3 regions of the Eubacterium sp. F2 genome follow, and region 2 is predicted to be linked to each of the others. Evidence: riboswitches for the same ligand, from Rfam matches in the RefSeq annotation. Region 2 holds a riboswitch; each other region holds the start of a gene.
What was found. Region 2 has a riboswitch for lysine ahead of ACI77B_RS09525 (glycyl radical protein). Riboswitches for the same ligand answer to the same signal wherever they lie in the genome.
Positions count from the first base shown of each region.

Region 1: linked by a shared signal. The riboswitch ahead of dapA (4-hydroxy-tetrahydrodipicolinate synthase) and the one ahead of ACI77B_RS09525 (glycyl radical protein) in region 2 are both predicted to bind lysine.
Region 3: linked by a shared signal. The riboswitch ahead of ACI77B_RS10415 (Na+/H+ antiporter NhaC family protein) and the one ahead of ACI77B_RS09525 (glycyl radical protein) in region 2 are both predicted to bind lysine.

Region 1 is NZ_CP176393.1:1,374,313-1,384,515, forward strand. It holds gene ACI77B_RS05720 (hypothetical protein) at 1-224, shown strand, start outside; gene lgt (prolipoprotein diacylglyceryl transferase) at 419-1,198, shown strand; gene ychF (redox-regulated ATPase YchF) at 1,230-2,327, shown strand; gene ACI77B_RS05735 (hypothetical protein) at 2,443-2,889, shown strand; gene ACI77B_RS05740 (ATPase, T2SS/T4P/T4SS family) at 2,886-3,965, shown strand; gene ACI77B_RS05745 (hypothetical protein) at 3,922-5,472, shown strand; gene ACI77B_RS05750 (hypothetical protein) at 5,602-5,739, shown strand; gene ACI77B_RS05755 (hypothetical protein) at 5,743-5,934, shown strand; gene ACI77B_RS05760 (hypothetical protein) at 5,934-6,263, shown strand; gene ACI77B_RS05765 (hypothetical protein) at 6,575-6,745, shown strand; lysine riboswitch at 7,212-7,392, shown strand; gene dapA (4-hydroxy-tetrahydrodipicolinate synthase) at 7,647-8,543, shown strand; gene dapB (4-hydroxy-tetrahydrodipicolinate reductase) at 8,536-9,270, shown strand; tRNA gene ACI77B_RS05780 (tRNA-Met) at 9,554-9,627, shown strand; tRNA gene ACI77B_RS05785 (tRNA-Val) at 9,635-9,710, shown strand; tRNA gene ACI77B_RS05790 (tRNA-Asp) at 9,756-9,832, shown strand; tRNA gene ACI77B_RS05795 (tRNA-His) at 9,887-9,959, shown strand; tRNA gene ACI77B_RS05800 (tRNA-Gln) at 9,982-10,056, shown strand; tRNA gene ACI77B_RS05805 (tRNA-Cys) at 10,059-10,133, shown strand.
Region 2 is NZ_CP176393.1:2,186,396-2,196,598, forward strand. It holds gene ACI77B_RS09525 (glycyl radical protein) at 1-2,235, opposite strand, end outside; lysine riboswitch at 2,488-2,664, opposite strand; gene proC (pyrroline-5-carboxylate reductase) at 2,858-3,634, opposite strand; gene ACI77B_RS09535 (peptide deformylase) at 3,631-4,041, opposite strand; gene ACI77B_RS09540 (PhzF family phenazine biosynthesis protein) at 4,285-5,097, opposite strand; gene ACI77B_RS09545 (pyridoxamine 5'-phosphate oxidase family protein) at 5,313-5,843, opposite strand; gene ACI77B_RS09550 (prolyl-tRNA synthetase associated domain-containing protein) at 5,928-6,419, opposite strand; gene ACI77B_RS09555 (DUF1905 domain-containing protein) at 6,681-6,965, opposite strand; gene ACI77B_RS09560 (GNAT family N-acetyltransferase) at 6,966-7,409, opposite strand; gene ACI77B_RS09565 (DNA/RNA helicase domain-containing protein) at 7,432-7,728, opposite strand; gene ACI77B_RS09570 (ABC transporter permease) at 7,756-9,063, opposite strand; gene ACI77B_RS09575 (ABC transporter ATP-binding protein) at 9,063-9,776, opposite strand; gene ACI77B_RS09580 (histidine phosphatase family protein) at 9,789-10,203, opposite strand, start outside.
Region 3 is NZ_CP176393.1:2,369,693-2,379,895, reverse strand. It holds gene ACI77B_RS10445 (ISLre2 family transposase) at 1-397, shown strand, start outside; gene ACI77B_RS10440 (hypothetical protein) at 794-1,108, shown strand; gene ACI77B_RS10435 (hypothetical protein) at 1,150-1,518, shown strand; gene sstT (serine/threonine transporter SstT) at 1,771-3,081, opposite strand; gene ACI77B_RS10425 (helix-turn-helix transcriptional regulator) at 3,576-4,550, shown strand; gene ACI77B_RS10420 (histidine phosphatase family protein) at 4,557-5,243, shown strand; lysine riboswitch at 5,459-5,660, shown strand; gene ACI77B_RS10415 (Na+/H+ antiporter NhaC family protein) at 5,841-7,496, shown strand; gene ACI77B_RS10410 (hypothetical protein) at 7,790-8,008, shown strand; gene ACI77B_RS10405 (DNA/RNA non-specific endonuclease) at 8,108-9,208, opposite strand; gene ACI77B_RS10400 (ABC transporter ATP-binding protein) at 9,472-10,203, shown strand, end outside.

The DNA.
Region 1 (10,203 bases), 810 kb from region 2:
GAAACGCTTATGCTGCAGTGAAAGAATCCCTTCTGCTGAATGAAAAGGAGGGAAAGAGGGCACGGATTGTCACGGTCTCCTGCAGTGGAAGAGACAGCCCGAGGGTTTACGTGAAACTTGAAAGGGACGGAATTCAGGCAGAGTCTTGCTATCAGTGGACCAGAAGAACAGGAAAAGACAGAAAAGGACGGGCGCAGTATGTTCTGCAGAAAGTTAAGGCATAAAAATAAATGATTGTGGAAGGGAGGAGCAGATGCTGAAGAGTACGATGCTGTATATGTCATATCAATACCTGAAGACGGAGTGCCGGATCAGGGGTGAACAGCTAAAAAAACGTTTTTCGCATTTCCAATCATAATTGTCCTGTGCTATCATATAGAAGGCTGTTTTTATGGAAAAGCAGTCAGGAGGTAGAATTATGACAGCACCGGATCCAATAGCGTTTACGATTTTTGGAATATCGATACGCTGGTATGGAATTTTGATTGCAACGGGATTTCTGCTGGCAATATTAATCAGCTGCCGGCGAGCTCCGCTGCATGGGCTGAAAAGCGACAATGTGCTTGACTTGGCGATCTGGATGATTCCGATGGCGATTATCGGAGCCAGGGCATATTACGTTATTTTCAACTGGGATTTATACAGGAATGACTGGACGCAGATTTTTGATATCCGGGCGGGAGGCCTGGCGATTCACGGAGGCCTTATAGCAGGAATTCTGACGGCAGTGTTTGTCTGCCGGCATGAGAAAGTCTCTCTGATTGAAATGGGAGATCTGATTTTTCCAACGGTCGCGCTGGGACAGGCAATTGGAAGATGGGGAAATTTCTTTAATTCCGAGGCCCATGGAAGACCGACGGACCTTCCCTGGGGAATCATGGTCAATGGCGTAAAGGTTCAGCCGACATTTCTATATGAATCGATATGGTGTCTGGCGTTGTTTTTCTTTTTACTCTGGGTGGACAACCGGAGAAAGTTTAAAGGGCAGACCATGTGTCTGTACGGAATGCTGTATTCGGTTGAGCGGTTTTTTGTTGAAGGTCTGCGTACGGACAGTCTGATGATCGGGCCGTTCCGTCAGGCGCAGGTGATCAGTGTCACTGCGTTTATCGTATGCTTTGTATTATACAGGGTGTGGAGAAAGAAATACGCGGGGATCGGACTGGTCATGAAGCCGGGATCCAGAGAGAGAAAATAATTCTAATAATGGCAGAAGGAGCAGATAGAAAATGAAATTAGGTATTGTAGGACTTCCGAATGTTGGAAAGAGTACGCTGTTCAATGCGATTACAAAGGCAGGAGCAGAGGCGGCGAATTATCCGTTCTGTACAATTGAACCGAATGTCGGTGTTGTAACCGTTCCGGATAAGCGTGTGACAAAGCTGCATGAGCTGTATAACTCAAAGCGGACAATTTACACAACGATTGAATTCTGCGATATTGCCGGCCTTGTAAAGGGAGCGTCCAAGGGTGAAGGCCTGGGAAATAAATTCCTCGGACATATCCGCGAGACTGCGGCAATCGTGCATGTTGTACGCTGCTTTGAGGATGAAAATATCGTTCATGTCAGCGGAAAGATCGACCCGCTCGATGATATTGACACCATTAACACAGAGCTGATCCTTTCTGATATGGAAGTTCTGGACCGCCGTATTGCCAAGGCTTCCAAGGCAGCCAGAAACGATAAGGAGCTGGCTAAGGAAGTTGAGATCATGAAAAAGGTATATGCTGTCCTGGAAGACGGAAAGTCTGCGCGTACCATTTCTGATGATCTGGATGAAGATGAGCATGCATTTGTTCAGAGTCTGGACCTGCTTTCATTCAAGCCGATTATTTATGTTGCAAACGTCGGAGAAGATGATGCGGCAACGGGAAACGAGTATTCAAAGAAGGTTGAGGAATTCGCTGAGCAGGAAGGCGCAAGATCAGTCACGATCTGTGCGGAAATCGAAGAGGAAATTTCTGAGCTGGAAGATGATGAAAAGGCGGAATATCTGCAGGAACTGGGAATTGAAGAGTCCGGACTGGATAAGCTGGTCAAGGCTTCATACAGTCTCCTGAACCTGATTTCCTTCCTGACTGCAGGAGAAGATGAGGTCCGCGCATGGACGATTACGGACGGAACCAAGGCTCCGCAGGCTGCAGGAAAAATTCATACGGATTTCGAGAGAGGATTTATCCGGGCAGAGACAATCAGCTACGATACCTTTATGAACGAGTGTGACGGCAGCATGACCAAAGCTAAAGAGAAGGGTCTGCTGCGTTCAGAAGGAAAGGATTATGTTGTAAAGGATGGAGATATTATCACTTTCCTGTTCAACGTATAAATACGATCAGAAATTAACAGAACGATAATCAAGCGCAACATGCAGAAACGGACTTTGTGTCCCGGTTTCTGCAACTGCGCTTTTTTCATGCAGAAAAACAGGAGGAGGAAAGGCAGTGAAAAGTGCGGCAGGAGGGTTCTGCATTATATTGATGACCGTCATCCTGTTTATCGGGATGGCGGACATTCATATGTATGATCAGACCAGAAGAGAAGTATCCAGAGCAGTGAATTATGCCTGTATGTCTGCGCAGGAAGAGGCACTTGAGCATAGATCCTCCTGCAGGAGCGAGGATACATACAGTCAGGTCTTTCAGAGGGCATTGCGGAAGAACCTGCCGAAGAAGCGGAACCGTTTTTACGAACTCAGAGTCTATACGGCCGACCCGGAAAAACATCTTCTGGATGTTGAGGTGATGGCGAGCTGGCAGTCATTCAGCGGACGGGTGAAGTCTTTATCTGAGCGGCGCACCGTAATCGGAGAAGAGACGGAGGAGGGCGTTCAGAAAACTGAGGAAAGAGGAGCTGTCAGCGGCGGCAAAAATAAAGGAGCGAGAGGATGAATCTGTATATCCAAAAAGAGTATTTCGGAGCACTTCTTCCGTTTATTGAAAATGAAAAAATTACAGACATTACATGGAACGGAAAAGAACTTTGGGTCGATGATCTGGAAAAAGGAAGACATCCCGTGTCATTAAAGCTGGAAACATCCTTTCTGGACAGTTTTGCAGCGCGGATTGCCAATCTGGCAAATGTGAACTTCAACCGCAGTCAGCCTGTACTGGAAGCAGAGACAGATAATTTACGAATTTCTCTGATTGACCCTTCCGTTACAAATACAGATTACACTCTTGCAATCCGAAAGACACCGGCGGTAAGGAGACTTTCTGAGCAGAACATGATTCAGGAAGACTATGCAAGTGAAGAGATTCTGCAGTTCCTGAAAGCGGCAGTCAAGGGAAGATGCAGTATCATCGTAACCGGGGATGTGGGAAGCGGAAAAACGGAGCTGGTGAAGTATCTGACCAAGCACATTGAACCATATTCCAGAACAATTTCTATAGAGGATAATTTTGAACTGAGACTTTCTGTAATCAATCCTCAGCTGGACTGTGTGGAGATGAAAGCCGCGGAAAATTTTTCTTATGAACAGGCGATCAAGGCAGCGCTCAGGCAGATGTGCCGCTGGATGCTTCTTTCCGAGGCACGGGGACGGGAAGTCAGTTATCTGCTGGAGGCGGCTTCTACAGGATGCAGTGTGATGACTACGATTCATTCTGATGATGTCAGGAAGCTTCCGGACCGGATTATGAATATGATGGGCAGTCAGGGAGCAGAGCGGAGAAATGACATATACAGTTTCTTTGATGTCGGAATCCGGGTTGATGTAAAGAATCAGGAAGAAGGAATCCAGAGAAAACTTTCTCAGATCTGTATACTGGATCGGAAGAAAGGCAGAAATCAGCTTCAGATGATTTACCAGGACGGCCTCTGGCTTGATCAGCCTTTGCCGCAGAACTTTATCTGCAAGCTGAAGCGGGAGGAAGCACTGCAATATCTCCCCGAATGTGTGATGAAGAAGGAGGTGGAAAGTAATGCGTTCAAATGCGCGAAGAAGGCCCAGAGGTCTGATGATTAAAGGGAGGCCGGGTACAAAAAGCAGAAACTTTCTTCCACGGGAAATTTCAGGATGGGGATTTCAGTATTCGATGAAGACCTATGTCCTGCAGAGCGCCATGGTTCTGGCGGCGATGGCAGCCGTTGGAAAGCTGTACATGCTCAGCACGGGAAGGCTTGTTATTCTGATCTGCACGGCAATGGCGGCTTTCCCGATGATTGTTAGATCGCAGTTCAGGTTTCTGGCATCAGGGAGGGATTTCCGTGAAGCTGTGCAGTACATGGAACAGATGCTGCTGTTCTTTAAACAGTCGCCGAAAATATTGTCGGCAATGAAAGACACAATGGTTACTGCGGAAGGTGCGTTAAAAGAGAGACTACAGGATGCGATCTTTATTATTGAACATGATTTCTCCGGAGATAACGTGTATGAAAAAGGATTTGCGATTATTGAAGAGGCGTATCCGTGTGCGCGGATCAGAACACTGCACCGTTTTATGATGCAGGTTGAAGGCGGAAACAGCCGGCATTATCAGCAGGGGGCGGATTCATTGTATTTTGATGTTCAGGCGTGGGTGGGCCGTGTTTATCAGTATCAGAAAGAACTGAAAAATATCAAGATGAAACTGTCGCTGATTATGATTATGTCCGTAGGAATTGCCGCATTCTTCTCAAGGCTGCTTTTGAAGGCGCAGCAGGCTCTGCCGGAGAAATATGAACTGCATCTGATTGAATCCGGCGTCTATCAGAATTCATCTCTGATTTACCTGCTTTTGTTTGTCGGCCTGTATATCCTGATTTCGTCCAGAATAACAGGGAACTGGCTGGTTGATGACCTTCACAGAATCAATCAGGAAGCTGCGCTGAGAAATCTGGATTATGTCGAGCATTATGAAGGAAAAAAGGAACGGAAGAAAGCAGTTCCGATGTCCTTCTGTGGAATCGGAATCGCCGTTGTTTCTGCCGTATGTCAAATAAAGGCCGGAATTGCGGCAGGATTGATCCTGACTGTGCTGATTTTTTACTGGCCGAATGTGCTGCTGAAGAAAAGGAGGAGAATGGTTGAACAGGCATTGTTAAAGGATTTCCCAATCTGGATGAGGGAAGTTTCCATTCATCTCTATGATATGGTTCCGGTCAGAGCCGTTGAAATGACGCTGCATACAGCTTCACCGCTGATGCAGCGTTTTTTAGGGCACTTTCTCGCCGCGATCGAAAAGAATCCTGCTTCACTGGAGCCGTATTTGAATATTTTTCAGCAGTATCACGCGGAAGAACTGACTGCGTCTTTCAAGACACTGTTTACGATTCAGAATCTGCCTGCAGAAGATGCGCAGAGACAGATCATGGAACTGGTCAGGAGAAACCAGAAGCAGCTGGAACAGGCAGAACGTCTGAGAAATGCAGATTATCTTTCCGGGATTACCCTGATCAGTATACTGCCGATGCTGATGATGTCGTTTTACCTGATCATTAATCTGCTGCTGATTCTGGCAGGATTTATGGGCTTGTCAAAGGGGGCATTTTAATGAGTGAATTTATGGCTGACTGCGGTGAACTTCTGATCGCTGTGGTGTTTACAATGCCGGTCGTATATGGTTTTGCATATTTTTGTCTGCATGTGATTTAGATTGATGCAGATTACAGGGAGGAATGAAATGACAGGGTTAATGGAAAAATATGGTACGTGGATTGTAGAGGCTGTGGCCGGTATAGGTATATTTGCCATCTGGCAGTGGCTGATTGCCAGTGGAATGGCGGGATTTGCCGTTTCTGTGATGGAAAGGATGGTCTAGCAGGTGAAAAGGTTTACCCAGGAGTATGGAATGTTTCTGGCTGCGGCAGTCATTGCGGTTGTTCTTATGATGCTGATGGTCAGAATGACAGGTTTTCAGAGCATGGGAGCCCGCATGATGAAACAGTCTGTTTCAGAGCACGGGTCCTATTTTCATATCGAGTGCAGAACGCCTGTGATGAAAGGAGGACGATAATGAAATCCGTTATTCCTACGATGCTGATGATTATCGGGATTGCAATTATGACGGCAACGGCGGTTTGTTTCCTGTCTTTTCAGATGCAGGTATCTGCTGCAGAGAATGTCCATGCTGAATGTATGACAAAACTTCAGGCAGCAAGGTGCAGCCCGCAGGCAGCTGCAGAATGCCAGAAGCGTATTTCCGTTCTGGGAAAAGACAGTCATCTGGAAGTGATACCGGAAGGAAGCCATGAGTCTGCCCTGGTGCGTCTGACCTATTATGCGGATATGCCGATTTTTCAGCTGTCCAGGAAAGGCGTAATACAAGGAAGTATACATGTGTGATTTATTGCCTGTTTTATCAGTGCCTAAGAAGGCGGGAGCTATATAAAAGAAATATTATCTGATCGTTGCTGTCTTATGGCTGAAGCTGTAGCAGGGAGGAAAGTATGGTCAAAATACGAGCAGATCCTGTGTCAAATACAGGATTCGAAAACGTTAATACAGTAAAATTAATTTTGTCTGGATCTTAATATCGGCGATAGACGATATAACTGAAAATTACGTGTACAACTATAATATAAACCGCTGCTTATGTATGGTGAAAACTGCCGGCATGACAGCACTTTTTTGTGGAGAAAAGGAGATCATATAACATGAATACATTTTTACAGGAATACGGTGTGATTATTGTTGCAGTACTTGTTACTCTTGCTATGGTAGGTATTGCAGTGTTTTTCGGAAACCAGGTACAGGAAGGAATTACGACTGTTCTGAATAAATTTATGAAGCTGGTAGCTGATGCGACACCGTCTACCGTGCATTAAAAATACGCGGTCGGAATACATTACAGGGAAATATATGGGAAGAGAGGCAGAACGGGAAGTCAAGACGCTCTGCCTCATTTTTTGTATTCTGATCTTTCTTGTTCTGACAGGAGCCGGAATGCCTCAACGTGAACATAAGCCGGACTACCGGTTTATTTCTGCTGAAACTATGTACACGCTTGAAGATTCATCACGGTGGAAAACGGATTCGGAGTGGAACCAGCAGCTTCGAAAATCCCTGAAAAAACACAGCGACCGTGACGCAAGATGGGTGTATATTTTTCAGCAGTGACGATGGCAAAGCAATGGCCGCCGGAACCGGGAGAATACTGCACGGTCTGCCGCGGCTGCGGTGGATAATTTTTCTCTTGCTGTTGGGAAATAAAGTTGTATTTTGGCAACAAAAAATAAAAAATAATCATTGCATGTTGACATATGAGAACAAAAAAGTTATTATTGAATCACAAATTGAGATAGAGGATGCGTCGGGCTAATAGTACGGCTTTTGAACATGCTATGCAGAGCAGGGGGCCGGAAAGGAGCAGACGCCGAGGGTATCACTGCTGCAGGGGTGATATATCCGGGCGGACAGAATAAGATCTGTCTGACTGTCGCATAAAGAATATATGCGGAGCGCTATCCTTGATAAGAACACCTGAATTGTTAGTTTTGGCAGAGATTTACGATGTGTATGCCCTGCACTGAAAAACAGCTTTGATCCAATGACGAACAGAGATGGGAGGTCTGGCTGTTAAATTGTGCGAATGCATTTTCTTCGTGTATGCTGACTGCAGTAATTCGGGAATGATAGTTATCAAGCAGCTGATTCCGTATCAGCTGCTTTTTTGTTCATCTCAATGCATTCTTTACTATTATCTGTTAAGAATCAGGAGGTTCTAAAATGGCAAACGAAGTTTTCAGAGGAATTGCAACTGCATTGGTTACACCGTTCAACGAGGATGGAAGTGTAGATTTTGACAGTTACGGAAAATTGATTGACTGGCAGATTGAACAGGGAATCAATGCTCTGGTAATTGCAGCAACGTCTGGTGAAGGTCCTACACTTTCCGACGCTGAACATAAAAAGTGCATTGAGTTTGCAGTAGAGCGCGCTGACCATCGTGTTCCAATTATTGCAGGAACAGGAAGCAATGACACGAACTATGGACTGCAGCTGACAAGATTTGCCTGCCAGGCTGGAGTTGATGCATGCCTCGTAGTTACACCATATTATAACAAGGCAACACAGAATGGCCTGGTGCGCATGTACAATGAATTCGCAGACGTATCTACAAAGCCGATTATTATTTACAACGTTCCTTCCAGAACGGGTGTTGATGTTAAGCCGGAAACTTATGCTAAGCTCGCTGAGCATGAGAATATCGCTGGAATCAAGGAAGCAAACGGAAATCTGTCTGAGATTCTGGATACCGTTTCTATGGTTGGTGACAAGCTCACACTGTACTCCGGAAACGACGATCAGATCGTTCCGATTCTGTCCCTTGGAGGAAAGGGATGCATCTCCGTGCTGTCCAACGTTCTTCCTAAAGAAACTGTTGAAATTACGGACCGCTGGTTTGCCGGTGATGTTGCGGGCGCTGCAGAGCTGCAGATTCGTTTCCGTGATCTGATTCGTGCACTGTTCTGTGAGGTCAACCCAATTCCGGTTAAGGCAGCAGTAGCAGCCATGGGAAGATGCAAGAATATTGTCCGTGCTCCGATGTATCCGATGGAAGAGCAGAACCGTCAGCGTCTTCTGGCTGCCATGAGAGCACAGGGGGTTGAGGTTAATGACTAAGGTAATTGTTACCGGCGCAGCCGGACATATGGGAAAGATTGTTGAAGGACTGGTAGAAGATGCTCCGGATATGGAAGTCGCTGCCAGAGTCAGCCCGAGCGGAAATGACGGAACCCTGCAGCACCTGGAGGACTATACCGGTGAAGCAGACCTGGTCATCGATTTTTCTCACCATGCAGGTACAAAAGAACTGATGGACTACTGCACAGCGCATAAGCTTCCTGCAGTCGTTGCTACAACCGGTCAGACGGACGAAGAAAAGGAAATGATCCGGAAAGCGGCAGAGCAGATTCCGGTGTTCTATTCTGCGAATATGTCGGTTGGAGTAGCGTTCCTTACGAAGATCGTAAAGCTTGCTGCACAGGTATTCCCTGATGCGGATGTGGAGATTGTCGAGGCGCACCATAACCGCAAGCTGGATGCACCGAGCGGAACGGCTCTGATGCTCGCTGACGCGGTGAAAGAGGTCCGTCCGGATGCAGAGTATCATTGCGGCCGTTCAGGACACTGTAAGCGAGAAAAAAACGAAATCGGCATTTCTTCTATCCGTATGGGAAATGTTGTCGGAGAGCATGAGGTTTTCTTTAACACAGGAAGCCAGACAATCAAGCTCCAGCATTCTGCACATGACCGCGCCCTGTTTGCGGAAGGTGCACTGGACGCAGCGAGATTTCTCCTGAAGCAGGATGCCGGTCTGTACGGCATGGATGACCTGATGGCAGATTAATTTGTAACAAAATAAAAAACATCAGGTATTAAAGGAGTAATATTTTCAAGGCAGAGCAAATTTACCGAAAGGAATAATGAACTTTCTTCCGAAGATTATAATTTGCTCTGCTCATTGATTTTTCAATGGTTTGGCGGAGATATGAACGGCAGGAATCTTGAGCATGAAAAATAAAAATCTGTTTTTCGTAAATTTCTTGTTGACAATGTGCCGATCCTTTGGTATATTAGTTCATGCAGTCGGCAAGAGCGTTGAGAGCGAAGGAAACCGATTGGAACGATATGGCGGTGTAGCTTAGTTGGCTAGAGCGTCCGGTTCATACCCGGAAGGTCGGTGGTTCGACTCCACTCGCCGCTACTTATATGGGCGCTTAGCTCAGCTGGGAGAGCATCTGCCTTACAAGCAGGAGGTCATAGGTTCGAGCCCTATAGCGCCCACCAATTTAATCTTTTACGGATAATCCGCAAAGACGAAATCATGGATATGGCCAAGTAGTTCAGTTGGTTAGAATGCCAGCCTGTCACGCTGGAGGTCACCGGTTCGAACCCGGTCTTGGTCGCCAATTTTAAATTATGTTGCATTTCATCGTTGAGTGTGGTATGATTTAACCTATGTGGTGGGTGTCGTCAAGTGGTTAAGACACAGGATTGTGATTCCTGCATGCGTGGGTTCAAATCCCACTACCCACCCTTTGAAATTTAATAACATCGTTGGGGTATCGCCAAGTGGTAAGGCAATGGATTCTGATTCCATCATGCGCAGGTTCGAATCCTGCTACCCTAGCCAACGGCGACATGGCCAAGTGGTAAGGCAAAGGTCTGCAAAACCTCTATCCCCCAGTTCGAATCTGGGTGTCGCCTCCATCTTAAACCTGTTGAAACAGTTGAGAATACTGGTTCGGCAGGTTTTTTTATACATTGAAGCGGGTGCGTT
Region 2 (10,203 bases):
GGTACGATAAATGATCGTATCCTGGGCGCTCTTATCCAGTTCTGTAAAATATGCCATGTAGCCTGCTACACGTACCATCAGGCCCTTATAGCGTTCCGGTGTCTTCTGCGCGGCCCTTAAGGTGGCATTGTCTACGACATTGATCTGGATATGTTCGCCTCCGTTCTCAAAGTACGTTTTAATTACACCTTCGATGCTGTTCAGTCCTTTTTCTCCTTCCACGCCCTTAGGGTCAAAACGCAGATTGAACAAGGCGCCATCATGGAAATCTTCCTGCCCCATCGATGCGACGGATTTTACCGTGGCAGTCGGGCCGTGAAGGTCTCTTCCCATCATCGGGGATGCGTTATCGCAGAAAGGCTCTCCGGCAAGACGTCCGTCCGGAGTCGCTCCGGTTACCGCACCGTGGGAGACGTTAACGGTCTGGGAGTGAACGTTGAAGGAATATCTTCCTCCCCTTGCATCCGGCCACTGCTGGACATTGTCCGCGATGAAATGCATCATTTCACGGTAAATACCGTCTACATATGCATTGTCATTACCGAATTTTGGAGGCTTGTTCAGGAGCAGCTGGCGCATCCTCTCATTTCCTTCAAAGTTGTGATCCAGCGCGTCGATCAGCTGATCCATGGTAATATCGTGGTCTTTGAAGACACACTGATCAACAGCTGCGATAGAATCCGCGAGGTTCGCAGCGCCTGTGACGAAGAGACCCGCAGTAGAGTATTTCGCGCCGCCCTGCTGCACCGATTTTCCGCTTTCTACGCAGCCTTTTGTCACCATGCTGGCGAAAATTACCGGGAACCGGGTCATGTGCATGCTCTGCATGATGTTGTAGCCTTCTGTGACCAGCTTATAGTGGTGAAGGATCTGCATCTTCAGGGCATTTTTAAAATCTTCGATTGTCCTGAACTTGCGCGGATCGCCTGTCTGAAGACCCATGAGTTTTCCCGTCTTCGGATCGACGCCATTGTGAAGGACGAATTCGATCATCTTTCCCATATTGACGTATCCGGCATCCGGAGAACCGTCTGTCGCTCCGCCTCCCGGGCCCGGCTGAATGCAGCCGACAATCGTCCAGTCTCTGGCTTCTTCCATGGAACAGCCCTTTCCAAGAGACATCTTCATCGCGGCTTCATCATTGAAGAATCCCGGATTTGCCTGGCCTTCCTGAATCATCCGGCAGCCCATGCGGATCAGTTTTTCCGGCGTATGCTTCCAGACGCGGACTGCCATAACCGGCTGCGTGGTTCTCAGTTCATCAGCAGCCTGCAGGCAGACATAGGAAAGTTCGTTCGTCGCATCTTTTCCATCTGGGGTCTGGCCTCCGACAACCAGAATTTCCCACATCGGATATCCTGCAAAAGACGTCGCATACCATTTATCTCTGACTTCATAAACTTCGCAGGCCTTCAGATACAGGCATTCCAGCATCTCCAGCGCTTCTTCTTCTGTGATGTTTTTCTCGTCGAGGACATCCTTCTTGTAAAATGGCCACATATACTGGTCAAATCTTCCAAAACCGCTGGCGGTTGTGCAGACTTCGATATGGAAGGCCACATGGGCAAACCAGACCATCTGTAGAGCCTGCTGGAAGGTCTGTGGTGGATTTTCCGGAACGACTCTGCAGTTCTCTGCAATCGTCAGAAGCTCACGCTTTCTCTTCGGATCATCACAGGCTTCTGCCTGGCGTTCTGCCTCCTCCGCCATTCTGTGTGCATAGGTAATCAGTCCTTCGCACTGAATGATGCAGGCCTGCCAGAAGTTGATTTTCTGTTCAGCCTCCTGGCCGCAGCGAACCGTCCGTTCTATATTTGTCCGGCACTCTTCCATGTAGCCCTTCAGGCCGACGGTGAGGAGTTTCTCATGGTCGCAGGTCGTCTCACCGGAGACGCCGTTCCGCAGGCCGACGGTGATAATATCATCTTCGATACACTTCTCCGTGTGCGGCGGAAGAGCGTGCTTAGACATGTCTTCCATGGACTTCCCCTTCCAGTACGGAAGTGTCTTCAGGATCGTCTCTCTGTCTTCCGGCGAAATATCATAGGGATCCTTGCTTCTCGTCGTGAAATCGTCGATATCACTCGCATACCACTGGCTGGACTGGAATTCCGGATGCAGATTCGCGCCGCGGTACTTATTGGTCGGCGTTCCGACAATCAGCTCATCCCGGTTGATCAGTGTCGTCATATGCTCCATGATGTAGCGGACCACCTCCGCACGGAAAATCGGAATGGCATCGCCGGCAAACTTTTTTTATGCCTCCGTCTCCAGAACAAGACGTTCAGAAGTAATGCAGGGTCTGGAATTCCAGAGCCGGTCTCTCATTCTTGTCAGTCGTTCATTCAGCATGTTCTCCTCTCCCTTTCATCGAATAAAGAAAAAAACCATGGTCCGCAAAACGCTTCCCATGGCATCATCATACAACATCGATTTTTACATCTGCTTCAAATTTAAAGCAAAAGTCATAATTATTGTGTTTCTATATCTTCAGACAGCGCTCCGTCTGCATCTCTGCAGCGACAGTCCGTCATATCTTCTATGACGTCCCAGGATACTGGTATCGGGCGGCCAGTTCCTTCGGCGAATTGCCCTTTCCACAGGCCGGCTTCCCTGAGCCTTTCTCCCCGTGTACTGATGCGCTTCGCAACCTCTATCTTATTGTTTTTCTATTTTGTGCACTTCTATTAAATCACCCAGATGGCATTATGTCAATCGATTATTTGAATTTACGAACATATTTTCTTTATTTATTTGTGCGCGCAGCACAAATATCTTTCAGCTGAACAAAATACCATGCAAATGGATACCGATCTCATCCATTGTATCCGTACCCACTTCATATTCCCGGCTTTCTTTACTTCCCCACCGCCAGCATGCCGTCCATGACTGCATTCCGGAATCCGTCTTCCTCTAGCTTTTTCACCATCTCAAGGGTCAGGCCGCCCGGGGTGCAGACCTGATTCTGCAGCTGAGCCGGGTGTTTTCCGGACTGGAGAACCATTTCCGCACAACCCTTTACGGTTTCCGCGCTGAGGCGGACGGAATCGTCCCAGTTGAAGCCCTGCATGGCCGCCGCGTTCGACATGGCGTCGATCAGCATAAAGATCATCGCCGGTGAACTTCCGGTAACCGGAACGATGCGGTCCATCATTTCTTCCCGGATTTCCACTGCTGAGCCGAAACCTTCGATCAGCTCCAAAAGCAGCTTTTTATGTGGCTCTGTCACGTTCTCGTTGAACGTTACGCCTGTCACAGAAGAACCGACTGTTGCACAGATATTCGGCATAGTTCGTACAATTTCTGTGCCATTTCCAAGCAGTTCTTCTGACTCCGCCAGGGAAATCCCTGCCGCGATCGTCCAGATCAAGGTATGATTTTCCGTAACAACAGCGGCGGTTTCCCGGCAGACCGGCGCGTGCATTTTCGGAGGAACGGCAATTAAAAGGACATCACATGCCGCAGCTTCAGCATTATCCCCTGCCGCTGAAAATCCGTCATTTTCTATGCGCCGTCTCGTTTTGTCTGAATGTCCTGACACCAGAACGTCTTCTGCCTTCACGACGCTGCTTCTTACAAGGCCCTTCAGGATCGCGCTTCCCATCAGGCCGTAGCCAATTGCTCCGATCTTCATATCAAAACTCCTTCCAGATGGTCGCACTCGTGCTGAATGATTTCCGCCGGCATCCCCGAGAATTCGCGTGTCTGCCACTTCATCTCCGTGTCCTGAAAACGCACCGTAATTTTCTCGTAACGCATGGTTTTCCGCGTGCCAGGAAGGGAAAGACAGCCCTCTTCCGTCTCATAAGGCCCGCTTTTCGCTGTAATCTCCGGATTCAGCATCACCAGATCCATCAGCCCCAGCGATACGATAATCATCCGCTTCCGGCTTCCGATCATGTTCGCCGCCATCCCCACGCATTCATCGCGGTGCGCATGCAGCGTGTCCTCAAGATCGTACGCAATCTGCAAATCCGCCCTGCCCGCGGGCTCCGATTTCAGCCTCAGGAACATGGCGTCCTTCATAATTGGTTTAATCATAACGTTTACTTTCTCCTCTTCGTTTCTATTTTATCCCGACAGGCGATTCCCTGTCAGCTTCTCTCACGACAAAAACTCCAGTCAAGGGGATTCCCTTTCTCTGCTTCGTCAAGACTCTGATCTGCAGCACAGAACATCGAACCTGTTGCCCCATTGACAGACAAATTGCTGAGCAGCCAAACGGCAGCTGAAATTAGTGTATACAGAATACAAGTCTGTGATTTTCCTCGGTCCAGTCATTTTTTAGCGATCTACACGCTGCTCTGCCGTCTCATCATCGCGGAGAATTTCGCCTTCGCTGTAGAGCACGGCCTCGCCTGCGACCTTGATTCTGTCGTCGGCTCTTTGTGTATACAAAATACCAGACCGCTCTGACGCCTGAAAACAGGTCAGGCTGTCCTTTCCAAGACGGTCACACCAGTAAGGCGTGATCATGCAGTGAGAGCTTCCCGTGACCGGATCCTCATCAACCTCAAGTTTCGGGCCGAACACGCGGCTCACGCTGTCGTATGCCGGATCATCGGACGGAGCCGTAACCACCGTCAAAAGCCCGTCCAGCTGCCTCAGTTTTTCCATATCAGGCTGCATTTTCCGAACGGTTTCTGCATCCTTCAGGACGAGCAGGAGGTCTCTGTCCATATAGGCTTCCAGCGGCTCTGCGCCAATTGCGTCAGCCATCTGCTCCGTCACTTCAGCCGGTTTACAGCTGTAGGCAGGAAAATCCATGACGATTCGGCTGCCATCACGCTCTACCGTGAGCTCGCCAACTTGAGTAATAAATCGTATTACTTGAGCATCCGGTTCATAAAATCGAAACAGCACATAGGATGTGCCCAGCGTGGCATGACCGCAGAAATCAATCTCTCCGCCCGGCGTGAACCAACGGAGATGATAGGCCTCTCCTTCCTTTACCGCAAAGGCCGTCTCCGAGAACTTGTTCTCAATGGTTATTTTCTGCATAAGCGCGTCATCCGGCCAGCGATCCATCACACAGACCGCCGCCTGATTTCCGCCAAACACATGATCCGTGAACGCGTCGACGATAAATTGTTTCATAATTGCGATCCTTTCTCTTTCTAAACTTCCCTATTTCTCAGCTTTTTTCAGAATTCCCTTAATCCCGCATACCCCTGTTTTCCAACCATTTCCGCGACCGCATGGCATGTATTTACTATAATATACTATAGTAAATCACACTCTTCTCTTCGGTTTACCGGCTTCCTACGGCAAAATAGTTCTTGTCAAGGCAGCAACCCTGCCCTGCCGCGGTCTTACTCTGCTTTCCAGGTCTGCCGGACCCCGTATCCCTGCTCTTTAAAGGATGAATTAAGAAAAGTCATCTCATCCGGCGTGATTTTCAACAGCCACATCGGCTCCGGCAGCTTCTTCAGCGCCTCCAGAGGGATCTTTTTCACACCGGCTATCTCCTCAAATTCCGGTGCCGGCAGGCCCAGAATTTCCACCGATCCCTGTATCTGCACACTCTTCAGATGACCAAAATCACAAACCGGATCAAATACAGCTGCAGAAGATTTGGAATTTTCACTCATAGCCCTGAATTTCAGACCGCCTTCTGTAAAAATCCAAATCTTGTTATCATACCAGAGATACTCCAGCGGTGTACAGCGGATAAAATTTTTTCCTCCGCAGGCAAGCGCACAGACTTTGTGCGATGTCAGAAACCCGCCAATTTCTGTAAACAGCTCATCTCTTCCCATATGCTTTTCTGATGCATCTTTCCGGCTCCAGAATGATTCTGCATTTTCCAATTCTTCATCTGTCATGTTCACTTCTGATGTCATTCCTTTCTGTTCTCTGTTCGTTTTCATCCTTGCGTGTCTGTTTTGTCTAACTCAAATCTGACAAGGCCATGGCCAGCTTCTGATTTACAGAGCATCCATAACGTGTACGGAAACGCCGGCTTCTTCAAGAAGTGCAATCAAATCCCGGATTTTCATCCACACTGTGGCGGTGTTATCGTTCGGATGCACACCGATGATGCCGCGGCCTTCCAGAAAATCCGGATCCAGGTACAGCTCCGCGCGGTGCTTCTGGTCATTTAACAGCCCAAGCGGCGTCACAGCGCCCGGATACAGCCCCAGAATTGCCTGCAGATCCTTCTCCGACGCAAAAGACAGGCGCCTGATCCCATAACGCTGCTGGAATTCCTTCAGCGGCACACTCTTGCTGCCCAGAATCGTAATCAGGTAATAATTTCTCTTCTTATCGTCGCGGACAAACAGATTCTTCGCGTCCGCCTCCGGATACGGCAGCTCAACCGCCTCCAGATCCTCCATGTTCCAGACCGCGCCGTGCTCCGTGATTTCATGCCAGAGCCCGCGTTCATCCAGAAGGTCATAAATTTCCTGCTTGTTCATGCTTATTCTCCTTCGCTATTGTTTCAACTGAATGATCCAGAAGGCAGTAAGCCTTAGCAAATTTCATGGTGAAGATTTTACTGCTGGTCATTGTATACATTCCCCCGCTGTCCTGCAACTCAAATCCGGAATCACATCGGCCAGACTGTGAGCCGATACCAGCTGCTTCTTACATTTGTATTTAACTTTGTAATTTTCTGGTTCGTTTTAATCTTGATTATTTAATAATCCGCAGAACCATGGTTTCACTTCGATGCCGGACTACCACCTCTCCCTAATCCTCACATCAATCATATCTCCGTCCACTTTCTCCAGCTTTTTCCGGATTGATTTCAGCACTCCGATTACATAGCAGATATCGCCGTTCTCGTCTTTCACGCCCATGTTCACGATGCTGCCGTCATAAGGAATCCCGTCGAACTCCGCATGAACCTTGATGCGGCCTTTCCCGAATTCCTCACGGATGTTCCAGGGAAAAATTACGTACGCGCCGCCTCCCTCTTCATTTTCATGAAGGACGGCTTTGAATGTATATTCTTTACTCATCTACAAATCCATCCCCATCAGAGTCAGCCTTTTTTCTTTTTTAAAGCCGTGCTTTTCATAGTACACAGGCAGTTTTCCCTCACTGGCGGTGATCAGGTGCACCGCTGCAATTCCTCGCTCTTTCATATCTGCCAGGCAGCGGTCCAGCAGCTGCGATGCGATGCCGTGCCCCTGATATCCCGGATCTACTGCCAAGTCGTTGATTTCAAAGGTCCGGCCAAAATGAAACAGCATGGAAGTACCAAGGAGCAGACCGACGACATTTCCATCCAGAACATATTCCAGTCCGTAGGAATTACCGGATTCCAGGATTTCCTTTACGTGAATCTGTGCCCTTTCCGGCTTCCACGGATCATTCCACGGCTCACCGGAAAAGGCCGCAGCATAGATTTCCCCATAACGTACGAGGTGTTCCATTGTGCATGGTCGGATTGCATTACTCATATTTTCTCCTACTTTTATTCAATTATTTACGATTCTGTTTATCTGACTTTTCCGGCTTACATTTGTTAAACCGTTGAAGTTCTTTGATTTTATCCAGAACATGCTTTTTCAGCTCCGAATCCATCACGTAAAGATATAACCCTTTCTGGCCTCGGGTAAACAAGACTTTGTAGGTATTTCTGATCAGGCGATCAATTATCGGCGCATCTTCGGGCATAACCTTTTGTTTATGAGGTCTTTTGAATTCTCCAGCTTTTTGAGGATGCCGGGTGTAATCAGTCACTACTTTTCCATTTCGATACAGAAGATCATCCGGCAAGGAGTCAAACTGAAATAAGCGGCCGCACTACTCAAAACGCAGCGCGTCGATCGGATTGAGTTTTGCCGCCCGGCTCGCCGGGTAGAGACCGAAGAAAATGCCGATCGCAAAGGAGACGCCAACGGCGATGAGAATACTGCTCATGCTGGTGACCGCCTTCACGCCGAGCACCGCACTGGCAACATTTCCCAGCAATGCACCGAGAATAATTCCAAAAAATCCGCCGATCAGACAGATAATAATGCTTTCCACGGCGAACTGCATGCGGATTTCCCCGTTTGTCGCGCCGATGGCCTTGCGGATTCCGATTTCCCGCGTCCTCTCGGTGACGGAAACCAGCATGATATTCATGACGCCGATTCCGCCGACCAGAAGGGAAATTCCCGCGATCAGTGCAAGGGCAAGCTCGATTTTCGCCATCATATCCTTCATGGCATCCAGCATAGCGTCCATGCTGAAGGAAGCGACATGAAAATCGCTGTTTCCTTTATAGTACTGCTGATTCAGGAAATTCTCTGCATTCTTTGCGAACTTTTCGCTGTCGGCGGAAGTCCTGGTTTTCACGGTAAAGCTGGAATAGCCGCTGTCCGCGCCGGAAATTTGTTTTGCAGTACTCATCGGAATGAACATCTGCGTAGTCAGATCCTGATCAGACCCGCCGCCTTCCTGGGATCCGGACATCTGCATCTGTGATTCTTCATACTTATAGACGCCAACGATTGTAAACGTATATGTTTTATGGTTAATCGATACCTGTATCTTCTTCCCGAGTGCGGCCTTTGTCTTTCCATGATACAGATTCTTCACCAGTTTGCTGGATACGACCGCAGAATACCCGGAGTCTGATGCAGCAATCGTCCGCCCCTTCTGGATTTTCAGGCCTTCCACGGAAGTGTAACCGTGATTGACGCCGGTCAGAGAGACGTAGGCGTACTTTCCGGAATCAGACATACGCACAGCCCTGCCGCTTCCAGCGGACTCAGAGATTCCGATTTTACTGATCTGTGACCCGTATTTTTCTTTCAGCCCAAAGAGCATCTGATCCGTGACCAGGTCTTTTTTCTTCATGGTCGTTCCGGATTTTCCAAGTATGGAGCTGACATCCATGGAGCCGGAGCCGCCGCTGTGCCTTGCGCGAACCATAAAAGATACGTTTTTTGCTCCGATGGAACTCATGCTGCTCATCACAGAATTTTCCAGACCATTTCCAACAGTTGTAATTCCAATAACGGCAGCAATTCCGATGATGATGCCCAGCATGGTCAGGATGGAACGCAGCTTGTTGGACCAGATTCCGCTCCAGGCAGAGCGGATATTTTCTCCGAGATTTCTCATCAGCGCGCCTCCTTTCCATCGTTCAGAGTCCGTACAGACACAAAACGCCCGTCTGACATGTCATAAATCCGGTCGGTTTCTTCTGCCAGGTCGTTGTTATGCGTAATCAGGACAATGGTCTTCCCCTGCTTCTGATTCAGCTGGTGGAAAATTTTCATAACTAAAGCGCCGGTTTTACTGTCCAAGGCGCCGGTCGGCTCGTCAGCTAGAATAATGTCCGGGTCATTGGCCATGGCGCGGGCAATCGCTACACGCTGCATCTGGCCGCCGGAAAGCTCCGTCGGCTTATGCTTCATGCGTTCTTTCATCCCCACCAGATCCAGAAGTTCCGCCGCGCGGTCCATTCTTTTCTTTCGCGGAAGGCCCGCATACATCATGGGAAGCGCAACATTTTCCAGCGCACTGATTTTCTGGATCAGATTAAAATTCTGGAACACAAAACCGATTTTCCGGCTTCGGATCGCAGAAAGCTCTTTATCCTTGCAAGATTCAATTTTTGTCCCTGCCAGGGTATAACTGCCTGACGTCGCACGGTCCAGCACGCCGATAATGTTCATCAGCGTTGATTTTCCTGCGCCGGACGCACCGACGATAGACACAAACTCGCCCTCCTGCACGTCCATGTCGATGCCATGCAGGATTTCCAGCTCATTCGGCTTTCCGATGTGGTATTTCTTTACAATTCCCCGCATCGTGATAATTGGTTCACTCATACGCAGCCCCTCCTAAAACTCATACTCTCTGACTTCCGCGTTGCGGATGCCGAATCCCGCAAACTCCGCATTGGTCATGTCTCGGAAATAGGATTCAATAAACCTGGAAATCCCGTTATGGGCGGTCAGAAGACAGGTTTTCTCCGGCTGCTTTTTCAGATCGTCCAGCAGGTTGTAAATCCGCTGCGCCACACGGAGCATGGACTCACCGCCATTGTAGCTGTCAATAAAATTCTCTTTTGCCCGGCGGAAGGCCCGGCCATTCCTCGGTGTAGATTCCCATTTTCCAAAGTTCTGCTCCATCAGCCGCGGTTCGACTCTGAATGGCACTCCTGTGATATCTGAAATTTCCCTTGCCGTGTCGTACGCCCTGCTCAGCGGCGAAGTCAGGATCTCGTCGATATGGATTTTCCCGGCATCCATTTTC
Region 3 (10,203 bases), 180 kb from region 2:
CGGTGTCTATCTGAATGGGAACTGGAAGCCAATCGTGAATCGTTTCAAGAAGGATATGCCGGGAAGCTGTACAGAAGGACTGGTTAGTCATATTCTGTCGAAACGGTTCAGTCGTGAGCCGCAGGGATGGAGCGATGAAGGGCTCGGAAGACTGAGTGACATCAGAGTGTATCTGATCAATGGCGGTGAACTGAAGGCGAGTGATCTGCAGAAAAAAGAGCCTGAGAATATTCTCCGGGAGAAGTACGCTGAATATGCGGACCGTGTCATCCAGCATGCGGAAAAAGAACTGCATGACTGGAGTATTTTTGACGGAGAGCCTATTGTCATGGACGGAGCTTCCGGAACTCAGATGCTGATCAAGAGCTGTGGAGCAGTAAGAGAACTGCTAAGCTGATTGAACGTGAGACTGTAATGCAGCCTGATGCCTGGACTTCTGAGCGCCTCGCTGCCAGACGATCGACGGCCTGAATCCGGGGAAGGAAACAGCTGTGTGGAATGGAACCGTTCCGGGCATGAAATGCACGGAAACGGTGACAGGACACACAGGGCGTACCGAGGACGGGTCCGAAGGTACGCAGCCCGGAGAAGGCCGGCGGAGTCGGAAGCGTGAGCATGCGCGAAGGGAGCCGGGAGGCGTTCCAGGCACAGGCTGCGTACAGCTCACAAAACAACTTGGAGATCTGTCAACAAAAACTCCCACTAGCTCTTGACACCATCAAAGTAAACGGTCAGATGGACGGCAGCGGAATATCTGTGTTACAATAAAAAAATAGAAAGAAGGTGCTGAACGATGAAGAAGTTTGTCAAGCTTGTAATCAGCCGGGACTTTAATCAGGAGCTGACCGTTGATGTCATGGATTTTCCGGGTGGAAAAAAAGAAGGCAGTCCGCGTAAGCGGTTCACGCTTACCCTTGACTACGGGAAATATGATGTTTCACCGCTTCTGAAAGAACATAAGACACTGGATCAGGCCGTTGAACATTACCGTGACCAGCTGTACAGAAGCGTGGCAGGCCTGCTGATGACCGACTGGGAGTGCGCGGAGGAAGATCTGAATACCATTCTGACCACAATCAGAGAAAAGATCGCTCCGTATTTTCAGTAATAGATTTATTCGTTATTTATTTTTATTGGAATGGGGGACCCATGGAAACAGAAAACCTGAACAATCAGAACACAACAGAAGAAAATATCGTGTCCGCAGAGGAAGCGAAGGCAGAGACAAAAAAGACAGGCAAGAATAAAAAGGCCGGCAGCAAGGGCTCAGGCAGATGGCTGCAGATCTGTCTTCTGGTCCTGTCGCTTATTTTCGCCGCTATGTTTGTCTACTCCCTGATTTACAATATTATGTACATCAAGAGCTATGCATCCAACTATGGCGTAAGCGTTTCCAGCATCATGGGACAGGCGGTCAGTCAGATCCTTTCTTCCTGTCTTCCGTATGCAGCCTATACGGCACTGACCTTTACGGCATACAAGATTCTGGCCATTCTCACAGGAAAGCAGGAGAAATAGCAGAGGCAGAGAATTTAACGGATACAGACGGAACTGTGTTAAGTATTCCATTCCATGAAAAAGAGACCAGAAAAGGTCCGGGCAGAATGAAGCTGTCCGGACCTTTTTGTGTCCTGCAGGAAAAGGAATTCGTTCCCGAGACGGTCACACAGCCTCTTTCTCCTGGCGGTTTTCTTTTGTCTGATTCAGAAAGAAAAACCCGTGAAGCCGGATGACTCCACGGGTTCAATCAGGATTCAGCAGACTGAATCTTTATTTCTCTGTATTTTCTGTTGTGTAATGATGCTTATGCGTATTGCTCTCTTCTACAACAGTCGTTCCGCCAAGGAAGGTCGGCAGGCTCTTTCCCTTTCTCTTCCAGGAAAGATACTCTGCAGTTGCCGTCCAGAGAACGTCTCCGGAAGAGTTCAGCGCAGTTTCCAGAGCGTCCTGAACAACGCCGACAATGAAGCCGACAGCAACAACCTGCATGGCGATTTCGTTGGAAATGCCGAACAGTGAGCAGGCCATCGGGATCAGCAGCAGAGAACCTCCGGCAACTCCGGATGCACCGCATGCAGCGAATGCGGACAGAATACAAAGGACGATCGCAGATGGAAGGTCAACGTTGATGCCCAGTGTATGTGCGCAGGCCATGGTCATGACGGAAATGGTTACGGATGCTCCGTTCATGTTGATGGTGGATCCCAGCGGGATGGATACGGAGTACATGTCCTCATCCAGACCGAGGCGCTTGCAGAGTCCCATGTTTACCGGGATGTTCGCCGCGGAACTTCTGGTGAAGAATGCGGTAATCGCAGAACCCTTGATGCATCTCCAGAGCAGAGGATACGGGTTTCTTCTCAGTACGATGAACTCGATCAGCGGGTTGACCAGCAGTGCTGCAGTCAGCATGCATCCGACCAGGAGCAGAAGCAGCTTTCCGTAGGTTGTGAAAATGGAAAGTCCGTTTGTGGATACGTTGGTGTAAACGATACCCATGATTCCGAACGGTGCGAAGTTGATGACCCAGCGTACACCCTGCTGAACCGCGTCGGAAAGGTCTTTCATGAAACGCTGTGAATTCGGTGCGGCAAAACGCTTCAGAGCAAGGCCGAAAATCACGGCCCATGCCAGAATGCCCAGGTAATTGGCATTGATCAGCGCATTGACCGGGTTATCGACGATATTCATCAGCAGATTGTGGACAATCTGTCCAAACCCCTGAACGACGCTGTCTGCGTGATAAGCCTTGGCGAATTTAATCGTCTGCGGAAACATAAAACTTCCGATAACTGCGACAACGCCGCCCATCGATGTACCAATCAGGTACAGAACGATGACTGTGCCGAAACGGCGGTCCAGCTTGCTGGACCCCTGACATAGTGCTGCAATAACGATGACGAATACCAGAACCGGCGCGATGGCTTTCAGTGCTCCGACGAACAGATCTCCGAGAATGGAGATGGCTGCCAGATGCTTGAAGGCGACACCAAGCACAGCTCCGATAACCAGCCCGATAATGATGCGGATGATCAGACTCGTATCATTATATTTGTGGGCAATCGCTTTTAGAACTGTCATAATGGTCCTCCTAACCAAATGTAAAAGTGATTGGATAAATTACATATTTATTTTACAACATATTTTTGTACTTGAAAACAGAAAAGACACGATAATTTTTTACTTTTTGCCATATTTTATGTACAGAATACAGTATACAATGCTGAAAACAGTGCACTGTCACTATTTGCGCAATGCAGCCGCAGCAGTTTTGACGGCAGATGTACCATTCTTGCGGCCGGTGAAAATTTGCGTGTTTTCGTGACAAAACAATAACTTAACAAGAGATTGACGGCAGTTTTGTTATCCGCTTCTGCCTTATAACCGCAAAACTCTGCAGTCTGCAGTATCTTCACGAGTGTAATTAAATAATTGAGATTTATTTCTGTAAATTTTCACAATTAAGGATGCATTAGTCACGCCTGGATGGTATAATAGGAAATGTATCAAAGAGAATTCATTTATAGTTGAAATATATAATGTACAATTAATAACTAAAGGAAAGGAATGTCACGATGCTTGAAAAGACAAATATCAAGAAGGCGAGACTCCTGTATATTCTGAGGCTGCTTTATGAGAAGACGGATAAGGATCATCCAGTAACGACGAATGAAATTCTGGAGTATATCAATTCTCTGGGAATGACAGCGGAGAGAAAAACCATCAAAACCGATATGAATCTGCTGATGGATATTGGCTATAAGATTGTGTTTATGAAAAGCTCGCCAAATCGTTACTACCTTGAAGAGCACGCTTTGTCCTACGATGAAATGAAGCTGCTGAAAGATGTAATCCTGTCATCTCCGCTTCTGACGGATAAGGAAGCCGAAAAACTGACGGAGAAAATCGCGAAGATGGGAAGCTGTTATCAGCATGATGCGCTGATGGGTCATGCTTCGGTTCTGCGTCACGCGCACCGCGATGAATCGCTGGAACTGGATGAGTATGCGGCAGTCAGCGATGCCATCGACAGGGGAAAGAAGATTCTGTTCCGCTATCTGGAATATACGCCGGACAAGCAGAGGGTTCTGCGCCATGACGGTGAAGTCTATAAGGCAACGCCGTACGCCTTCTGGTGTGATGAGTCGGGATGTCATCTGATCGCCTGGCTGGAGAAGCTGCAGGGAATTGCAGAATTCAGAGCGGAAAGACTGGAGAACGTTGAGGTTCTGGATGAAGACGGAGCTCCGCTGCCGGAGGGCATGGATCTGATGGATTACAGAAACAGGATTTTCGATCCGTTTAATGAGGACACAGTTTCTGTACAGCTGCTCTGTGAGAATTCCGTTATGAACGATATTATCGCAAAGTTCGGTGAAAATGTTAACACGCATACCATCAGCCGTAATCGTTTCCAGGTGACAGCAGCCGCGCAGCTCGGCCCTTCCTTCTATGCCTGGGTATTTAAATTCGGCGGAAAGGTGCAGATTAAGAGCCCGAAGCGTGCAGCTTCAGAATTCCAGCGCATGATTTATGCGCAGATGCGTTAGAGGCTGATGATGGGCACTTGTATCAATGTATATTTTATGCGGCACGGAGAGACGCCCTACAACCGTCAGCATCTGCTTCAGGGACAGAGAGACATCGCGCTGAATGAAGCGGGAAGAAAACAGGCGGAAGAGGCGTCAGAATGGTGCAGAAAGAGGGGCATCCGATTCTGCAGAGTCTATGCCAGTCCGCTGGACCGCGCCAGGGAGACCGCGGCTCTGGTCAGCGGATTTCCGGAAAAACAGATCATCACGGAAAAGCAGATCATCGAGATCGATTTTGGTCCGGTAGAAGGTAGAAAGTGGGAGGACCTGTCGGATGAGGAAATGGATTATATCAATGATCCGTGGAAGGGGAAGCCGATTGACGGCGTAGAAAGTGCGGATCACCTGATTGCCCGGGTCAGTGTCTTCCTTGATGCTTTGCGCAGGTCTGCAGGGAAAATTTCTGCGGACGGTGTGAAAACTGAGGGAATCGAATCTCCGTTTTCTTCAGGAGAGCACCCGGAAGAGAAATCTGTACTGGTGGTCACGCACGGCATGGCACTTCACGGGATTCTCACGGCACTGACGAAAGACCGCGGCCTCTGGAAGGTTCCGCTGGGAAACTGCTGTATTTTCCATTCCCGTCTGGATGAGGAGAATGGATATTCCATGCCGGAGCGGCTGACCCCGCCAGTGCCGACATTCCGGTAAAAACCGGTAATTAACCGATGCTTTCGATCGCATGCAGCAGGGCGGTCAGGGCATTCTATTCGTTATAGGAAAACAGGCAGGCGAATCATTTCCCCGCTCGCGGACATACAGCCGCGGACGGGGATTTTGTTATTTTGCACAAAAAACTGTGCAGAAATTGTCAGATGCGGTTGACAGATTGATAAATCTATGAGACACTAATTACCATAATAAACAGAAGAGATAGAGGCGCACCCGCTAATGAGTAGGTTTTCCTTATGGATGTACATATCCGGGAAACGGAAAGGTAGGGGTGCCGAGGTTGAATCTTTCATGTACGGGAGATTTCAGCTGGGCGTACAGAATAACATCTGTGCGACTGTCGCAGAGCGCGGATTTATTAAAGGCGCGTGAAGAATGCGGAGCGCTATCCTGGATTATTACCCTGGCGTGTTGTTTTTTGTCGTATGTGCAGCCCTTCCCGGAAGGGGGAGACTGAGTATGACGGAGCACGTTCCGTGCAGGAATTGTTCAGGCAGCTGATTTCGCATCAGCTGTTTATTTTTATGTCATTATCATTTTATCAAAGTTTCTAACTGAAGAGAGAGGAGATTGCTCATGAGTAATCAACAAGAAAAGAAGAGCAGACGAGGCATGGCCAGTCTGATCGCCTTCGGCGTGGTAATCGTGTTCCTGATTATTGCGGCGATGGTAACGACCAAGGCCAGTGCCAGAAACTCGGCATGGTCTCTGGTTCCGCCGATTATCGCCATCGGCCTTGCTCTTGTAACAAAGGAAGTATACAGTTCCCTGTTTGTCGGAATTATCGCCGGAGGTCTTCTGTATTCCGGATTTAGTTTTGCGGGAACCATGAACCACGTCTATAAGGACGGACTGATCGCATCCCTGTCTGACCACTACGACGTTGGAATCCTGATTTTCCTGGTCATTCTGGGTGTGCTGGTTGCACTGATGAACAAGGCAGGAGGGTCTGCAGCGTTCGGAAAGTGGGCGTCGAAGCATATCAAATCGAGAAGGGGAGCATCCATTGCGACGATTGTCCTCGGCATTCTGATTTTCATCGACGATTATTTTAACTGCTTGACAGTAGGATCTGTTATGCGTCCAATCACAGACCACCACCATATTTCCAGAGCCAAGCTCGCCTATCTGATCGATGCAACGGCTGCGCCGGTCTGTGTGATCGCCCCGATTTCTTCCTGGGCTGCAGCGGTTTCCGGTATGGTAAAAGGGCATAATGGCTTTACTGTATTTATTCAGTGTATTCCATATAACTTCTATGCGCTGCTGACCATCGTGTTCATGTTTTCTATTGTAATGACACAGACAGAGTTTGGCCCGATGGTTGCGCATGAAAGAAATGCGATCCACAATAACGACCTGTATACAACACAGGAGCGCCCTTATCCGGAAGAATCTGAAATTCCAAACAGCAGAGGAACGGTTGCGGATATGGTGATTCCGATCATCGTGCTGATTATCTGCTGCGTACTCGGTATGATCTATACCGGAGGATTCTTCTCGGGAACATCACTGGCTAAGGCATTTGCAGGAAGTGACGCATCTGTCGGACTGGCATACGGCTCCTTCTTCGCACTGGTCTTCACTCTGATCTTCTACATGGCACGCAGAATCATGAGCTTTGAAGAATTCATGGACTGCGTTCCGGAAGGATTCAAAGCCATGGTAGCCCCGATCCTGATTCTGACCTTTGCATGGTCCCTGAAGGCCATGACGGACAGCCTCGGATCTACCGTATTCGTAAAGCACTTCGTACAGACATATGCATCCAGCTACATGTCCCTGCTGCCGGCAGTTGTATTCATTATCGGCTGCATCCTGGCGTTTGCTACTGGTACATCCTGGGGAACATTCGGAATCCTGATTCCAATCGTCACCGGAATCTTCGGGTCTTCCGATTATAAACTGATGATCATTGCGATTTCCGCCTGCATGGCCGGCGCGGTTTGCGGAGATCACTGCTCACCGATTTCTGATACAACGATCATGTCCTCCGCGGGAGCACAGTGCTACCACATGAACCACGTATCCACACAGCTTCCATACGCGATGACCGTAGCAGCAATATCCTGTATTACCTACGTCATTGCCGGATTCACCAGAAGCGCCTGGATTTCCCTCCCATGCGGCATCCTCATGGTCATCCTGGCCCTGCTCTTCATCCGCAAGATCAACCCGAACGACGACATGAGAACCGCAGCCATCGGAGCCGTAGACGCAGATACGCTATAGGGAGAACTAGCCTTGCGACTGGCGAGCCGCACGTCGTAATGGCGCTTGTTCTCATGAGCGGGAGCGCAAGCGAACCGCGAATGATGAGAAGGCCTTATGCTTTCGCCGCCTGAGAGAGCGAGCCAAAGGCGAAGCTCGATCAGCAAGCGGAACGTCGTATATATCCAAGATACCGATGACCAAGAGACGAGTGCATAGCCACCCGTCTCTTTTACGTGTTTGGAGTCGGGAAACCCGCCCAAAAGGAGCCATTTCCCGACTCTGTTTTTTTTCAGTCGGGAAATCCGGCCTTCATGGTGATTTTCTCGACCCATTCCTACTACACCAACCTGTACATGCAGTACAGCTTTATCCGAGATAAAGGTGAGATGCATTTCACCCCGCCGGTACAGACTATCTACGCTGCCCGTCAGGCCATTAAAGAATACTGGCAGGAAGACATCGACGGATTCAATCAGGCAATGGAAGACAGCCTGAAGGAAATGGGCGTCAGACTTCCTCTTGAAAAGTAAATTCACTTTCTCATCAATCAGTGACAAAAGTAAAAGGGCGGAATCCTGTGGAAATATTCCTTCAGGATTCCGCCCTTTTCATCAAGGGAAAACGCCTTTTTATGGATTGCAGTTTTTGCACGGACGGTAGCCGTGTTCAATCAGAAATGAGCGTTTCACCCTCATGGTGCGCTTGTTCTTTTCCAGGGTCCGTTTTGCCGAGCTGCAGGACGGCAGGTGGAAGACCCTGGTGTTGACGTTGACGACATATGTATGACGCGCATTGTCGTGGTGTGAAGAAGACTGACTCGAGCTTCCATTGCTGTAGGTCGGCGTGCTTCCGCCGTGAGTGCCGCTTTCACCGTTCGTGGCGGTGCTGCCGCCGGTTGCGTAGTTGATTTTTACACCCGGCTGGACGTTATAGCAGTAAATGTTGAATTTTACGCCGCGGCCGTGGTCTTCAACGGATTCTGCTTCCATGTGGACGCCGCGGGCCACGAGTTCGTGACCTTTGAAGATCGGCGTTACCCGGTACAGGACGTGATTTCCGGAGCGCTTGATGTAGTCTGCGACTTCCGACTCGAATGGCTCCATTCCCTGTACGTTCATGTATCTTGTTCCGGTGATCAGGTTGCGCTCGTTGGCGTTTTCTCCGGTCAGCTGGTAGCCGATAAGGTGGCAGCGGTTGTAGAGATATTTTCCGTCAACAAAGGAATAACGGATGGTGTGCCATCCGGTCGGTTTGATCATGCCGATGCTGCCGCGTTCGGTGGTTGGCATCAGGTCGCGTCCGATGCTGGAAACAGCGGTCGTGCAGCGTCCCAGTGAATCCAGAGAACCATACCTCTCATAAGAGCGTCTGGTCAGCTGGGAAGAGGAGAAGGCCGGAGTATTTCCGTTCAGTGTCGTGTAAGGACTGTTTTTATAGGCCGGAACTTTGGATAAGTTGACGGCGCCGGATGAGCTTCCTGCTTTTACTCCTGATGCATTGGCCGCGCTTGCCGAGACGGCGTGATGCAGTTTTTTCGACCCGTCCTGACGGGAAGTTGTTTTTTCCTGTGATGACGCAGTATTGCTGTGATGCGTGCTGCTTCCGGATGAAGAGGTCGTGCCGCATCCGGCCATCGTAAAGGTCATGGCCAGAGCCAGCAGCAGGGTCAGCAGCAGCCGGCGGCTGCGTTTTGCGGACTTTGACCGCCCTTCCATTTTCTTTTCGTTCATAGTAATTCCCCATTTCATGAATTCTGTGCATAACTTTACCTTAGAAATAATACGGTAAGGTTCTGATTCAGTATACCATGAAAACAAGTGTTCATACTATAGCAATGAAGAATTTTATCTTTTTCCTGAATGCCGGGTGTGACGAATCTGACTGTTTCCCTTCTGATGGATATAGGGTATAATAATTAATACTGTGTTTAAATGGAATGAGAACGTTTGTTTTTTGCAGATGTTCTCTGTGAAATAAGGAATGGGTGTTATTCATGAAGACAATCGGGAAGTTTATCAAGTACTACAGGCCCTACCGCGCGGTTTTCTATTTTGACTTATTCTGCGCGGCCGTGATCAGCATCGTGGATCTGGCCTTTCCGCAGGCGCTCAGAGTGCTGACGAAGACGCTGTTCCTGAAGGATGGTCAGGCGATTCTGCACCGGCTGCCGCTGATTGCGGCGGGCTTCTTCGCTGCCTACATCATTCAGGCCCTTTGTAAATACTACGTCAGCTGTCAGGGCCACATCATGGGCGCCCGGATGGAGCGGGACATGCGGCAGGAACTGTTCGAGCATTATGAGAAGCTGTCCTTCTCCTATTACGACAAAAATAATACGGGTCAGATGATGAGTAAGCTGGTCTCCGACCTGTTTGATATCTCGGAAATGGCCCATCACGGACCAGAAAACCTGTTTATTTCCATCGTCAAGCTGATCGGATCCTTTGTCTTTCTGTTCCTGATTCAGTGGAAACTGGCGTTCATCCTTGCCGGGGTGGTTTTTGTCATGATTCTGGTGAGCCTGAGGCAGAACAACCGGATGCAGATGACTTTCACGGACAACCGCAGAAAGATCGGTGACATCAACGCATCCCTGCAGGATTCGCTGTCGGGAATCCGCATGGTGCAGGCGTTTGCAAATGAAGACATCGAAAAGCAGAAGTTCGATGCCGGAAACGAGGCTTTCCTTGTTTCCAAGAAGGACAATTACCGGGCGATGGGAACC